2 linked regions of the Prosthecobacter debontii genome follow. The protein of the gene in region 1 interacts with the protein of each later gene in a pairwise test. Links are inferred from orthologs where the notes say so. Each region holds a gene or a part of one and is shown on either strand. Other genes may lie near its edges.

What was found.
Region 2: the proteins of rlmB (region 1) and B5D61_RS15725 interact in binary tests that used the Escherichia coli proteins (3 or more experiments, as listed by UniProt). The link is inferred for Prosthecobacter debontii from one-to-one orthologs.

Annotation. Positions count from the first base shown.
Region 1 is NZ_FUYE01000001.1:470,169-477,299, reverse strand. Bases 1,444-4,262 are described here. They hold rlmB (23S rRNA (guanosine(2251)-2'-O)-methyltransferase RlmB), read right to left. Parts: upstream 3,233-4,262; coding sequence 2,654-3,232; downstream 1,444-2,653. Other genes in these bases: B5D61_RS01990 (autotransporter family protein), read left to right, coding at 3,585-4,262; B5D61_RS02000 (ATPase), read right to left, coding at 1,889-2,614; B5D61_RS02005 (AAA family ATPase), read right to left, coding at 1,444-1,830. Outside these bases: B5D61_RS02010 (hypothetical protein), read right to left, coding at 1-817; more of B5D61_RS02005, read right to left, coding at 814-1,443; more of B5D61_RS01990, read left to right, coding at 4,263-6,293; B5D61_RS01985 (Dabb family protein), read right to left, coding at 6,376-6,780; B5D61_RS01980 (outer membrane protein assembly factor BamB family protein), read left to right, coding at 6,928-7,131. UniProt on the Escherichia coli protein: Specifically methylates the ribose of guanosine 2251 in 23S rRNA.
Region 2 is NZ_FUYE01000010.1:147,463-154,670, reverse strand. The notes cover bases 2,460-5,355. They hold B5D61_RS15725 (NAD(P)H-hydrate dehydratase), read right to left. Parts: upstream 4,707-5,355; coding sequence 3,213-4,706; downstream 2,460-3,212. Other genes in these bases: B5D61_RS15720 (N-acetylmuramoyl-L-alanine amidase family protein), read right to left, coding at 4,724-5,338; B5D61_RS15730 (FmdB family zinc ribbon protein), read left to right, coding at 2,684-3,196; B5D61_RS15735 (tetratricopeptide repeat protein), read left to right, coding at 2,460-2,627. Also shown: hisG (ATP phosphoribosyltransferase), read left to right, coding at 1-685; B5D61_RS27085 (AURKAIP1/COX24 domain-containing protein), read left to right, coding at 718-822; more of B5D61_RS15735, read left to right, coding at 894-2,459; B5D61_RS15715 (HAD-IIB family hydrolase), read right to left, coding at 5,579-7,208. UniProt on the Escherichia coli protein: Bifunctional enzyme that catalyzes the epimerization of the S- and R-forms of NAD(P)HX and the dehydration of the S-form of NAD(P)HX at the expense of ADP, which is converted to AMP.

The sequences.
Region 1 (7,131 bases):
GTTTGACGGTTTCCTTGACCGGAAGCTTGCTGCCGTTCCAGGTATAGCTCTGGATTTCACCCAGACCATACGCGGGGTTGTCGGGAGGCAGCGAGGCGGGTCGAGCGCCAGTGTAATAAAAATGCAGGGCTCCACCAAACCTACACCACTGAAGTAGAGCCATACGCACACCCGGCGATACCTTTTGCCACTCCAGGTCCGTCAGCATGATGAAATCAAAACCGCTTAGACCTAACCAATCCTCCGGCAAATCTTCCGCCGTGAATCGGCTGCCAAAAATCGATTCGCCGTAATAGCGACTGCCCGCTTTGTTCAGCTTTTCGACCTCCTCCTCCAGCGCGGATAGACTGCCATCCGCCAATGGTTTGCTAATCGCGACCGCTGCAAATTCACTGACGCGGTTATCATAGGCCGAAAACTTCCTCACCTCGCCTCCAGAGAATTCGATGTTCAGCGCATGGCCGTTGTTGCCATAGCCAGAGCCATTGCTGTAATTCGCCACCAACGGCACCAGAAAGACTGCTGATTGGGTGGAAGCAGCAGGCACGGGGAGATTCAACGTGCTCACATGGCTCTGTTTGCGCCGATAGTCCTGCGTTTCAGAACTGAATTGAAATCGCCAGACACTGTCGGCCGACGCTCCATTGGTGGCAACGATCCGCACCGGGGCATAACCTGCCGGCGGCATCGGATCAAAGACGCTGCGGATGGCCAAGCGAGAACCTAGGCCTTTGTCCAAAAAATCATCGGTAATGACGTCCTGTGAGTGAGCATGGGCCACCCAGCCGAGACTAACCATAAGAAACCAGTGTTTCATGCCGCCTCCTTCAGGGTTTTAGGCACACTCAGTTTCTGCACCGGCACTTCGGCCAAGATGGCCCGCACCACGGAGGCACTGCTGCGCCCATCCATGCGTGCGGCATAGTCCAGCAACACACGATGGTTCAGCACCGCCGGAGCCAGGGCTTGCACATCTTCGAAACTCGCGTTGGGCCTGCCATGCATTAAGGCACGCGCCTTGACTGCGGAAGCCAAGCTCAAGGCAGCTCGCGGGCTAGCTCCATAGCGCACTCCTTCAGCGGCTTTGGATTGCCCCGGATGCGTGGCATCGACAATGCGAGCGATGTAATCCGCCACAATCTCCGGCAGAAAAATGCGCCGTGCGGTCTGTTGAATCTGAGCAAACTCTTCTCGTGTCGTGATGGCCGGCACCTCCGGCTCCATCCCCAACTCACGATTTGCCACGATGCGTGCCAGCACCTCCGCGCTGTTGCGCAGCACCTCCAGCTTGAAAAGGAAGCGGTCCACCTGCGCCTCCGGCAGCGGATAGGTGCCTTCCAGTTCAATCGGGTTCTGGGTTGCCAAAACAAAGAAGGGATCTGGCAAGGTGTGCGTGTGGCCGAGCACGGTGACACGTCGTTCCTGCATCGCTTCCAGCAAAGCCGATTGCGTCTTGGGTGAAGCGCGATTGATCTCATCCGCCAGGAGTAGGTTGGTAAAGATCGGCCCCGGCTGGAAGACAAACTCACGACGGCCCTCCACTTCCTGAAGCACTGGATTGCCCGTGATGTCTCCCGGTAGCAGATCGGGCGTGAATTGCACCCGGCGTGTGGTGAGGTTGAGGGCTTTGGCCAAGCCTTTCACCAGCTCCGTTTTGCCCAGTCCTGGCAGGCCCTCTAGCAGCACATGTCCACGAGCGATCACCCCGCAGAGCACGAGGTCAATCAACTCCTCCTGACCAAACAACACTTCATTGAGCGCTTGCCTCAATGCCGCGATGGAATTCACCGCAGACTGAATTTCGCCATCCATCTCATAAGGGTCCGACATCGCCGGAGAATTAAGCAGTGAGAAGGGTGGTGAGTCGAGGGGAAAAGCGGGATTGTGATTAAGCCTGCTTTTTGGCCCGCTTCTTCCGCTCAGGAGCCAGCGTCATCTGCGGTGTCACCTTGATTCCCATGCGCTTATAGAAGTCCAGCATCTTAGCTGTGGCACGCTGATGAGCTTCCAGGCCAATCCGTGTGGATTCTAAAATAGGGCGCGGTGGAGTTTCCATAAGCTTGGTTTGCTGAATCCAGTGCTGAACCGTGTCTGCTGTATCCTGCTGAGAGTTAAGAATTTCAACCGAAGGTGGCGAGGTATTGTCCCACAGATGCCACTCGTCGGCAAGAGGCAGGTAGTCCTCCACGAAATGCCGCAAGCTGCGCTGAAACCTACGCTCAACATCGGCATCCGGCACATGGTGACCACCCAGGCCGACACGCAGACGCACCCGTTCAATGGCCTGCTGATACGATCCAATCGTCAGGTAATGCAGCACAAACCGATAGCCCAGTTCCTTGGCCCGCCGAATAAGAGAGACGTAGGTTTTACCGCTGAGGGTGGACTCAATGGCAAAACTGGCTTTGGCCACTAGCAGACCTTCGACCTCATCCAATAAGAGCCGCCCAGCCTTGAAAGCAACCAAGGTAGGATCCAGCGGAGACAATCCCTTGGCAATCTCATCCGCATTGAGAAAGCGTTTAATCCCAATCGAAGGCAACAACTCACGGGAAAAGGTTGTCTTCCCGGCACCATTGCAACCGCCGATGATGTAGAGGACAGGAGGCGCCATAGGTAGGTGTTCGCATACCCATGGAAGCGATGCAATCCCTCACTTCTTCACCTGACGCTGGCGCACGGCTTCAAACAAACTCACTCCTGTCGCCACGGAGACGTTCAGGCAGGGCACTCGGCCTGAGCCTGACATGGGGATGCGAGCGAGGAAATCGCAATGCTCACCGGTGAGGCGGCGCATGCCGTCACCTTCCGCGCCCATGACGATGGCGATCGGGCCTTTCAGATCGATGTCGTAGAGTGACTGGTTCGTTTCATCGGCGGTGCCGACGATCCAGATGCCGAGCTTTTTCAGCTTTTCCATGGCCCGAGCGAGGTTGGTCACTCGCACCAGCGGCACGTTTTCCGCGCCCCCGCAGGAGACGCGCATCACGGTCTCCGAGATGGGTGCGGATTTGTCTTTGGGCATCACCACACAGGTGCAGCCAGCGGCATCGGCGGTGCGCAGGCAGGCCCCCAGATTATGCGGGTCCTGGACGCAGTCCAAGATGAGCACCAGAGGGCTTTCCACGCCTTCCATGAGGCTGCCCAGATCATCTTCATCATACACCCGGATTTGTCCCGTGCTGGAAGACGAGTGACGATTTTGACGGGCGGTTGGAGGCGGCTTGGGCATGAGCAGAGATGAAATGTTCAATGCCCCTCCGCAAACACTTTTGACAAAGGAAAGACCGGACCGCTCTCCAATGAAATACGGATGGTCTCATAAGGTTTTTTTAGCGATTCAGATCAAACAATCATACAACCACATTTGGCAGCCAGGTCGAACGGTTGGTGCCTCCCGGTAAATCTGTGACGGATTTGTCATCTAAACATCGGAGGCACCCAAACACCGAATAACCATAACTGTCATGATTAACTCTTCGATTCCCGCTGCCAATTTGGCCAGAAAGAGGAAAAACCCTTCTAGATTATGGGTCCCCAAAACACTGCTAGGCAGTTGCTTTCTTCTATCATCTCTAGCACTTTTGACTAAAGAAAGCCAAGCTCAGACCCAATTTTGGAATGGCAGCTCCAGTGTTAACTGGGAGGATGCTAACTGGTCACCCGATACCACTGGTGCCGTGAACCAAAACCTCTCTGCCGGGGCCGATGTGGTTTTCTCCGTCACGGGCATTATCCCAGCAAATCAAAACACCGTCTTGACGGCAGATACTGAAATTTCTAGCCTCACCATCAATGATCCTGTGGCGGTCGGCATCAGCGGGACAGGCACCTTGACCATCTCTGGGACAGGCGTGTTGCCTGCGATTCAAGTGAATGCCCTCGCGGGGCTGGTGACCATCGGGTCTGACCTCGTGCTGGCAAGTGGATCTGACACCATTGAAGTGAACAATATCGATGGCCTGGTCATCAGTGGCATCGTCTCAGGCAGCGTTGGCTTGGTCAAAGACGGCGGCAGTTTATTGCTTCTGTCTGGAGATAATATTTATACGGGTGCCACGCTCGTCGCAGATGGCACTCTGCGGATCGGTGATGGTTCCGGAGGTTCCATTGCCAGCAGCTCGCTCGTGACTGTGGATGCAGGGGCCACGCTGGAAATCAATCTGGCGGATGGGGGCATCTGGAGCAACAACATCCTCAACAACGGCGACGTGCGCTGGATTTCAGCCGGGACCAATACCCAGGCAGCAATTAGCGTGATCAGTGGCACGGGTGATGTGGAAATTGACACCTTGGACACCGTAGTGCTGCTAGGCACTAACACCTACACCGGGGCCACGGTGGTCACCAGCGGCACCCTGCAAGTCGGCGATGGCAGCAGCGGCTCCCTCAACGATGCCTCGGATGTGACGGTGAATCCCGGCAGCGAACTCCACATCAACCTCGCCGAAGGGGGCATCTGGAGTAACGACATCCTCAACAATGGTGAAGTCCACTGGATCTCCGCCAACACCAATACCCAAGCGGCCGCCAGCGTCATCAGCGGCGCGGGCAGCATGGAAATCACGGGCACAGGCACGACCATCCTTCTGGGCACCAACACCTTTGCCGGTGGCACTTTGATCAATACCCCCGGCACGGTGCTGGTGGGGAATCCGCTTCCTCTGGCTCTGACCTCCACGGCCTTTGGCACCGGCACCTTAGAGATCCAGCAGGGCACTGTGGACACGCTGGATGGCCAGATTCTTCAAATCAATGTCGGCGGATTCGTGCAAAGCGGCGGCGAGCTCAGCCTGCACCTGCAAGGCACCGCTTTAGGGACCTACACTCACTTCAATGTGACTGGCACAGGCAATCTCACGGGCGGTATCGTCACCCTGTATGATGATACCGGCACCTATGTCCCTGAAGCGGCCTGGAATGGCAATCCAACAGGCGATTCCCAGACCATCATTCAAACCACGGGCGGACTGACAGGCTCCTTTGCCTCCAACTTCCCCGTGGCCACCATCTACAATACAGAGTTCGATCAGACCTTCGTTTACAGCCAAGGAGACACGCTGCTTTATCCCACGATCACTTATGATGTGAATGCCGCCACAGTGAATTGGGTGCGTGATCCCTACACCTCCGTGCCGGGCCTAACCTCCAATCAAACATCCGTGGCCGTGGGGCTCGAAGGTTTTGCAGCGCTGAATGCCGGGAATGCAGGAGGCTTGCTCACCTTCCTCAACGGCCAAGCTATCGGCACCTTGGCAGCCGCCTATGAACTGATCGCCCCTGAGGAGATGACGGCCATCTTCCAGATGGGTTTTCACGCGGCAGAAATTCAGGCCGATAGCATCATCCAACATCTGGACTATGTGCGCATGGGTGCCAGAAGACCCATGGGGGATAAAGAGAGCCAGACCATCACGGCCTCCGCCGGTGGAAAATCTGTGGAGGAACCTGCCCCAGCTTATCAAAGCCAGGAAAGCCGGTGGAACATGTTCTTCCAGGGTCTGGGAGGCAATGCCAACGTCGGCAGCACCTCCAATGCCGCAGGCTATGACTTCGACATGTTCGGTGCCATGATCGGTGCCGACTATCTGGTCAACGAGAGCCTGGCTCTGGGCATCATGGGCGGTTACATGAATATGGACACCAGCTTGGTCAACGGCGGTGACATTGAGGCCGACAGCTATCGTGCGGCTTTCTACGGCACTTACTTCAAAGGTGGCTTCTATCTCGATGGTCTGCTCGGCCTTGCCTACAACAGTTATGACACGGATCGCACGGGTCTGCTCGGCAGCGCCACGGGAGACACCAATGGCTGGGAGTTTACTTCCATGCTGAACACCGGTTATGATTTCCGTGTGGGTGCCCTTTCCCTCGGTCCAGTGGCATCCGTCGCTTACACGCGGGTGCAAATGGACGGCTTCCGGGAATCCGGTTCCTTAGCTCCGCTGAGCTATCGCGATCAAGATCAGGAATCTCTGCGCACCAATCTGGGTGCCCGCATCAGCTATACCATCCCAGCAGGGCGTGCCCGCATCATTCCACAAGCTCGGGTGACTTGGCAGCATGAGTTCATGGATGCGACGCAATCCATCGAGTCCTCCTTCTCCGGTGGCCCTGGCCCATCCTTCACGGTGGATGGCCCTGAAATGGGACGCGACGCCGCGATTGTGACGGCAGGATTGACCGTGCAGTTCAATCCCGCCGTGGCGGCCTATGCGTTCTACACAGGCCAGCTTGCACGCTCAAACTACGAGTCGCACAACGTGGCCGTGGGTGTCCGCATCAGCTTCTGATTGCGTCCCTTCAGCATCGGTCACCTCATCATCCGGCCATCCTGAAAGGGGTGGCCGGATTTTTGTTTTTTTACTGCACGGCTTATTCCGTCACCACGTCATAGACCAGCAGCTTCTTCGCCACGGGTTTGAGCGTGTCTGCCACCGCTTTCACATGCACGGGATGCTTTTCATAGGTGCTCAGGTCCGCAGCATTGGCAAAGCGCATGACCAACCCGACATCGAAGCTGTCATCCACCACGGGCCGCTCGCTGGCCAGAGGGGTGCCCACGCTCAGGTGCTGGATCTCAGGGATCTCGCGCTGGAATTTTTTCGCTGCAGCAACCACAGCCGCACGATCCGCTGCATTCCCCGGTTTCTTCAGCCACACTAGGACGACATGCTCCACCTTGCCTTTGGAGGTGACTTCATGACCCAGCGGGCAGGAGGTGCAGGAGGCCAATAAGCTGAGAGCGAGAAGGGAGGCGAAAGCAGTGAGTTTTTGCATAACAGGTCCAAGTTTGAACAAAGTCTCCAGCGGCGTCGAGTGTGTTTTAGGCGCGTCTTGTTTTTCCTCAGTCGTGCGTTTGGATGAAAACCCGCTGATCAAAGGCGTTATTTAACCGATCTCTCAGGCTGCTCCCCCACTTCACTCATGAAATCCTTTTCCCTCGTCTGCGTCTTGATGGCCGGGTCATTGCTGGCTCAAGAACCTGCCACGTTTGACCGGCTGACCTTTCACACCGAGCCAAAGCCTCTAGCAGCTCAGGCGGTAACGAGCGATTGGCCACGCGTGTTGGGGCCTCATGACGATGCCTCCTCACCCGAGACCCACCTGCTGAAAGCTTGGCCTGAATCC
Region 2 (7,208 bases), on another replicon or contig:
CGACTGCGGAATCACAGGCAAAGACTGGATCGAGGAAAACAAAGCCGTCGTTGAAGTCTTGGCTGAGTTTAACTACAGCCGCGCAACTAAGCAGCCCACTCGCTGGGTACTCGTCGTTCCAGAGAATTCCCCCATTCAGTCCGTCAAAGACTTGGAAGGTAAGCGGATCGCTACGGAGGCCGTTGGTCTTACGCAGGAGTATCTGAAGAAAAACGGAGTGAAGGCTGAGGTGGAATTCAGTTGGGGTGCCACCGAAGTGAAGGTGCCTGAACTGGTGGATGCCATCGTGGATATCACCGAAACCGGGAGTTCCCTGCGGGCCAATAAGCTGCGCATTGTGGATACGCTCACGGTCAGCTATCCGCAGTTTGTTTCCAGTAAGGCCGCTTACCAGGATGAATGGAAGCGGAAGAAAATGGAGACTCTGGTGATGCTGCTTCGCGGCGCACTTGAGGCTCGCGAAAAAGTCGGACTCAAAATGAACGTGCCCGCCTCTGTGCTGGCTGAAGTTTTGAAGGTGCTCCCTTCGGAGCGCTCACCTACCATTTCCCAGCTCGCCAACACGGACTGGGTTGCCGTTGAGACGGTGATTGCGGAAACCGTCGTGCGGGAGATCATCCCGCAACTCAAATCTCTCGGTGCCGAGGGCATCGTGGAATACCCGCTGAACAAAGTCATCCCTTAAGGGATACCACAAGAAAACAGGAGAACACAGACATGGGATCGCTGAAAAAGCGCAGAAAGACTAAAATCAATAAGCACAAGCGTAAGAAGCGCATGCGTGCGAACCGCCACAAGAAGCGTTTGCGCTATAAGTCCTAAGCGCTAACCTCGGTCACATGATGTGCCTCCGTTTCGCGAAGAGAACTGTTCGATTCGCTAACGGGGGTGCCATGTCTGGCGGTTTTTACCCGCTTCGAGTCTGCCTGCTCGGCCTAATGTTGCCCCTCTGTGGAGGTGCACGTCAGTCCATGGAGCAGGCGGATTTGTCTTTTCCACCCCTTTCAAGCCCGCAGGCGTTCCAGCTCCAGCCGGGAGGTGAGCGTGTGGCGGCGGCTCTGGCGCATTATTCCAGTGCGCTTCAGTTTGAAAATACCGGAAAGCTTCGGGAGGCCTTGGATCATTATCTGGCGGCCCTGGCTGTTGATCCAGCCAATCCTGATTTAGCCATGCATACGGCTGAGTTGGCGTATAGCTTCCGTGGACGCCAAGAGGCCTTGGTGATTCTACAAAAAGCCGTAGAAATCAGCCCGGGTATCCCGGAGCCCTATCTCAATCTGGCGCGTTTTTGTGCAACTTACGCCCCCGACGATCCTTTCGAGAATGATCGAGCTCGTCAGACCCTGGAAACAGCGCTGCAAAAGTTTCCCCAAAATGCTCAGGTTTACGGCTTTGCTGCCGTGACCTATCTCACGCAGGGCGACCGTGATGCCGCCATGGCCATTCTGGACAAGGCATTGGGTCAGACGGTCTCCAAGGCAGATTTTTGGCTCACTTTAGGGCGAGCGGCTCAGCAGGTTTGGCCTTTGGGGCAGACGGAGATGCGTGAAGAACACGCTAAGCGGGTCAATGCTTTCTATGCAAAGGCGCTGAGAAGTGCTCCAGGCGTAAAAAATGAAGCTGTTCAGATGGAGGTGGCTCAATACTACCTTCTGAGCAACCAACTGGAGGAAGCTAGAGCCCTGTGTGAAAAGATGGTGGCTCAAAACGGTAATCTCCAGGCCCGCAAGCTCCTCTATCGGTTGCACGATGCTTTCGGTGATAAAGACAAAGCATTGGCTGAACTCGAAGCCGTGGTGCAGACCGATCCGCATGATGTCGAGCAGTTACGCCTGTTGGCTAGCGCTTATGAGGCACGAGATCAGTTTGACAAGGCCTCGACCTATTATGAAGCCGCCATTCAGCTCGGGGGAGGAGAAGGGGATGATTACCTTTATCTCGGGGAGTTGATGCTGCGCGCCCAACTCTTTGAAAAAGTGGTGCAGTTGTCTCAGCGCAGCATCAAGCTTTTCCCTGACCAAGCCATGTTTCATGTGCAGGCGGCCTTAGCGCTACGTTCCCTTCAGCAATGGGACAAGGCGATACAATCCTTCGAGAAGGCTGATAGCCTCGCTTCCAACAGCCAGGGCGAGCTCATCAATCATCGCTTCTACTTTCAGTATGGCATGACTCTCGAGCGCGGAGGCCGTCACGAAGACGCGGGCAAGATCTTTGAGAAATCCATCACGTTGACGCCCAAAGATGATGTCGAAGCCGCGGCCAATACGATGAACTATCTCGGCTACATGTGGCTGGAGCTGGACCGTCATCTGGAAAAAGCAGGCGAGTTGATTCGGCATGCCAATGACCTCATGCCTGATAATCCTGCGTATGTGGATAGTCTTGGCTGGTGGCTTTACAAGACAGGTCAATATCCACGTGCTTTGACGGAGTTGCAGCGGGCAGTGGGATTGATCAAAGAACTCCAGCCTGAGGATGCTGAAATCATTGAACACATCGGCCAAGTGTATCTGAAAATGCATGAGCCGACCAAGGCACGTGAATACTTTGAAAAAGCCCGTGATCTTCAGCCTGCTGATGAAAAAGTACGCTCTCGAATTGAGGACGGCCTCAAAGCGACTGAGTGATCGTTGCCAGATGGGCAGGTCCGCTTTATCGGTTAACCGCGATCTTTCCTGAAGCCATGCCGATCTACGAGTTTTACTGCCCGGAAAACCACACGGTGTATCAGTTTTTGGCCCGCAGCTTAGCTTATCGCAGCAAGGTGCCCAAGTGTCCTGACAACCCGGCGTTTCAGATGGTGAAGCAAGTCTCTCGCTTCGCCATTGTCGGCAATGCCCAGGAGGCAACTGAGGGGGACCCCTTTGCAGGCCTAGATGATGCCAAGATGGATGCCCTGATGGCGGATATGGAGGTTGAAATGGGAGTGCTTGATGCCGAGAATCCCGATCCTAAGCAGCTTGGGCATTTCATGAGAAAAATGACGGATATCATGGGTGATAAAACACCTTCAGAACTCCGTGAAATGGTGAAGCGGCTCGAGGCGGGTGAAGACCCTGAAAAACTGGAGGCCACCTTCGGAGACATGGCTGGAGCCGAGGGGGATGTACTCTTTGCACAGGTGAAAAAGATCATGTCAGGCAATCGCCAGCCAGTCCGCAATCCCACGCTCTACGAAATGAGTGAATGGACATAATGAGTCTGTCTTCGACTTAAAAGACCTCTCCTGTCACAATACCCTGCCAAGCTTGACCCAAGCATTGAATGACATCGGTGGGCAGGGTGCTTTCCTGGGCCTGCGAAAGGGCATGAATCTCTGCCGCTCTACCACACAACCAAGCGCCCAGCGCTGCCGTGTGATAGGTGGTTAGGCCCTGTCCCAGCAGGGCGGCGCAAACACCCGTCAGCACATCCCCCATACCTCCCGTGGCCATGCCTGGATGACCTGTGGTGTTGAACCGTGTGTGTTCGCCGGCATGGGCGATGACGGTGCGAGAACCTTTCAGAAGCAGGGTTTGCTGAAGGTGGGCTTGAGCCCAAGTTTCGGCTTGGTCAGCGCGGCTGAGAACGCCGCCCTCAGGCATGAGCCGAGCCATTTCTCCTGGATGCGGGGTTAACAGGCACGGCGCTTGGACCTTGGAAAGAATCTCCGGATGAGAGGCCAACGCTGTCAGCGCATCCGCATCCAGCAGCATCGGCACCGTGCTCTGCTGAATCACGTCCAGATATTCGTCCTGATAGGTCAGGCCTAGCCCAGGGCCGATGGCTAGGGCATCAAAACGTAGGTCCAGTGCTTCCCGATAGTCTTTCACCGGTTTGACCATCACTTCCGCAGGCACACGTTGAGCGAGGATGTCATAAGCATCAGGTTTCACCAGCAATGTTACCAGCCCGGCTCCTGCTCTGAGTGCTGCGTGGCAGGCAAGTTGAGCCGCCCCGAAATAACCTCGAGAACCTGCCATGATGCCCACGCGCCCCGCTTGGCCTTTATGCATATCAAAGGCCCGACGTGGCAGCCAGGGCCTCAATTGTGAAGGCGTAATCAGGTCTGAGCTGTCTAAAGATTCGCCTTCAGCAAAAGCCACAAGCGAAGGTAGAGGGACCAGAGCGAGCCGCCCTACATGCCGAATGGCTGAGTCTGCCAAGAGACCCAGCTTGGGCACGGCGATCGTGGCCGTGATATCAGCCATAACACAGTCCGCTTCAGGAATCCCTGCATCGCCATCGAGCCCCGAAGGGATGTCTATCGCGACGGTTTGTGCACCTGATCGTGGGCGTAGCGAGTTCATCTCGGCGGCCAGTTCACGCAGTCTGGGGCGAAGAGGCCCTCGGGCTCCGATGCCTACCAGACCATCCAATAGCACGATGGGTGTCCTGCTCATTGCCGTGGGCGCAGATTCCAGGACCTCGGCACGCCCTAAGCTCCGCCAGTGCTTCTTCGGCAAAGGCTTCATCTCATCCAGGGGGACACTGGCCCGGATCTTTACGTCCCAGCCATCGCCCTGCAATTCACGCGCGGCCACCAGTGCGTCACCGGCATTGTTGCCAGAGCCTAGATAGAGGATCAAAGTGCCGGCCGCGGGAAAAAACTGGTGCACAACCCTGGCAATGCCCTGCCCGGCTTGCTCCATAAGGTCAGCAGCATCAAGGCCAGAGGCAAAAGCTCGGCTCTCCATCTCCTGCATCTGGCGGCAAGTCACCAGCATGGCGGTCGTTGAAAAAGTTATTTGGCCTTGCGGTAGGCGACAATCCCCTGGGCGATGCCCTCGGCAATTTTAGAGCGAAATTCTCCAGTCATCATGCGAGCTCGTTCCGTGGGATTGCTAACGAAGCCACATTCCACCAGCACTGCGGGATTGCGCTCAGTTTTTCGGATGACATGGAAACTGGCGTGTTTGACGCCCCGATTGCTCATGTGGGTGCGCTGCACCAGATAGGCCTGGATATAAGCGGCCAGCGTGTAGCCTTTGGAATGGTGGTAGAACGTTTCCACGCCACTTCCACTGCCTCCTCGGTTATAATTGTAATGAATGCTGACGAAGATCGCATTGCCGTAGCGATTCCCGGCTGCGGAGCGGTCTTGTAGCGGAATAAAGACGTCACGGCTCCGAGTCATGATGACCTTCAGACCAGCTTTTCTCAGAAGCTGCTCCACCCGGCGTGCTGTATCCAAGGCCAAATGCTTTTCATAGACATAACCGATGGCGGCTCCGCGGTCGAAATCACCATGACCCGGATCGAGAATCACCGTATCGAAGGCTTGAACCAGTGGTGCCAGAAGGAAAGCCGCACCCAGGATGAGCTTGAGAAGAAAGGACCGGGGGGAAAAAACATTCATGCAGAAATGGGAAAGCAAACTGAAAGGGATTCGCAGCAGACGCGAATGACACGCTAGAAAAGAACGGGCGGGCCATTTCTAACGTGATCAGTAAGCCCGTTTCCGAGGAACCGGTCAAGCAGTTTGGCTTGTCAGAAAAGAGGCAAATTCCGTGCCATGGACTAGCTTCTCATTGGAGCGCTTCCTACGGTGTAAAAAAAGACTCTGGAGTCTGCAATCCAAAGTGGGAGGGATTTGCCGTCAATTCTCATCCAGACCGGCCTCATGACAGGCCAGAATGAACTCGGCGGCAGACCACGCCTGATAGGCTTTCCCCATGGGGTTGCCAGTGCGTGCGTGGGCCCATTCATTGAACTCCCACTCGCCTTGCACGCCACGCTGGTTCAGGCGCGCCAGTTTCAGGAGTTCTTGCAGGGCCAGGGGGCGCATTCCAAGACGGACGATGAATTGCACCCACTTGGCCCCGATGAATGGCCAAATGCCCCCGTTGTGGTAGTGGTTGGGTAGATTCAGCAGATTGACGGCGTAGTAGGGCTTCCAGTCGGGATCGCCTGGCGCTACCACGGGATAGAGATTGGTCACTGGGAACGGTTCATTCACCCCGACCCCCCACATGAAACGGAAGGCATGGCGGGCACGTTCTACATCGAGGACGTTGAATAGGAAGGCCAGGATGTTGCCATAGACATCGCAGCGCCAGTTGAAGTCGAAGGGGGTAACTTGGGCCAACAGATAGGCGGTGTCTCCCAGGCTAAACTGCATGTCGGCAAAGGTGCGCGTGCTATTGGGGCTCAGGGCAGTAGTCGGCCAGAATCTCTGGAGGATGGCCATCTTGATGCTCTGTGACCAGCGCAGGTATTCCCCAGCGCGTTTGCTTTGCCCCAAGGACTCTAGCAGGCGGCCAAAGGCGATGTTGGCGCGATACCAGATGATCTGATCCACCAAGACGTTGTAAGACCGTCCAAACAGATCGGTCCAATCACCTGCTTCGGGGATCTCGAGAAGGGCATCGTAGTTTGAATCATGGGCGGTCAGCCAGTCCATGGCACGCTGCAGGATGGGCAAGTGCTCGCGGATGAAGGAGGTCTCACGGGTGACGCGATAGTATTCATAAGCCGCGATGATGACCCATAACCCGCCATCGATGGAGCAGATGCCGCCGACGCCTGAGTAGTCCGGCGCACCGTCGGCGATTCGCACGTTGGCGGGGATTTGACCGTGCGGGGAGGCTTGAGAAAGAAGCGTGCGCAGAGTCTGCCGCTGGCAGTTACGGATGTCAGGATCATCAAGGCTCAATGAGGCGATGATGGTGATGGCCCCATCGCGGGCCCAGACGCTGCGATAGTTGGCATCCGTGCCGCGAGTCTCGTTGTCATCCAGCGAACAGGCCGAGAAACCCATGGGCGTAATATTCTTCTTCAGCGCGGCGATGGCTTTCTGGTAGGCGGTCTGAAGATAGGCACGATCTTCCGGCGTCAGTGCCTCCGGAGATGCTTCATTGAGCAGTTGGCGGATCTCTGGCTCGAAGTGTCGATGCCGGGGTTCATGGGTCGCTTCGAGCGAGCAGACATTCGGAATGACGCCATAATGGAACAGGCCTTCCAGCACTCCATCGGCACAGATGCGTTGGGCACGGAAGCATTCCTGGCCGAGCGTTGCCTCCACCAACTCGGGTTGGGCATTTTCGACCACGATGCCTCGCACACCGGGAATCTGAAACATGGCACTGTCATTTCCCGAGTCACCGGCGACGAGGGCCTCATGGCCTGCCAGTGCTAGATGCCTCAGCAGCCATTCCAGAGCATTGCCCTTGTTGGCGTATTTGGGCAGGATATCCAAGTCACGACTGCTGGAGTAAACGACGACGACT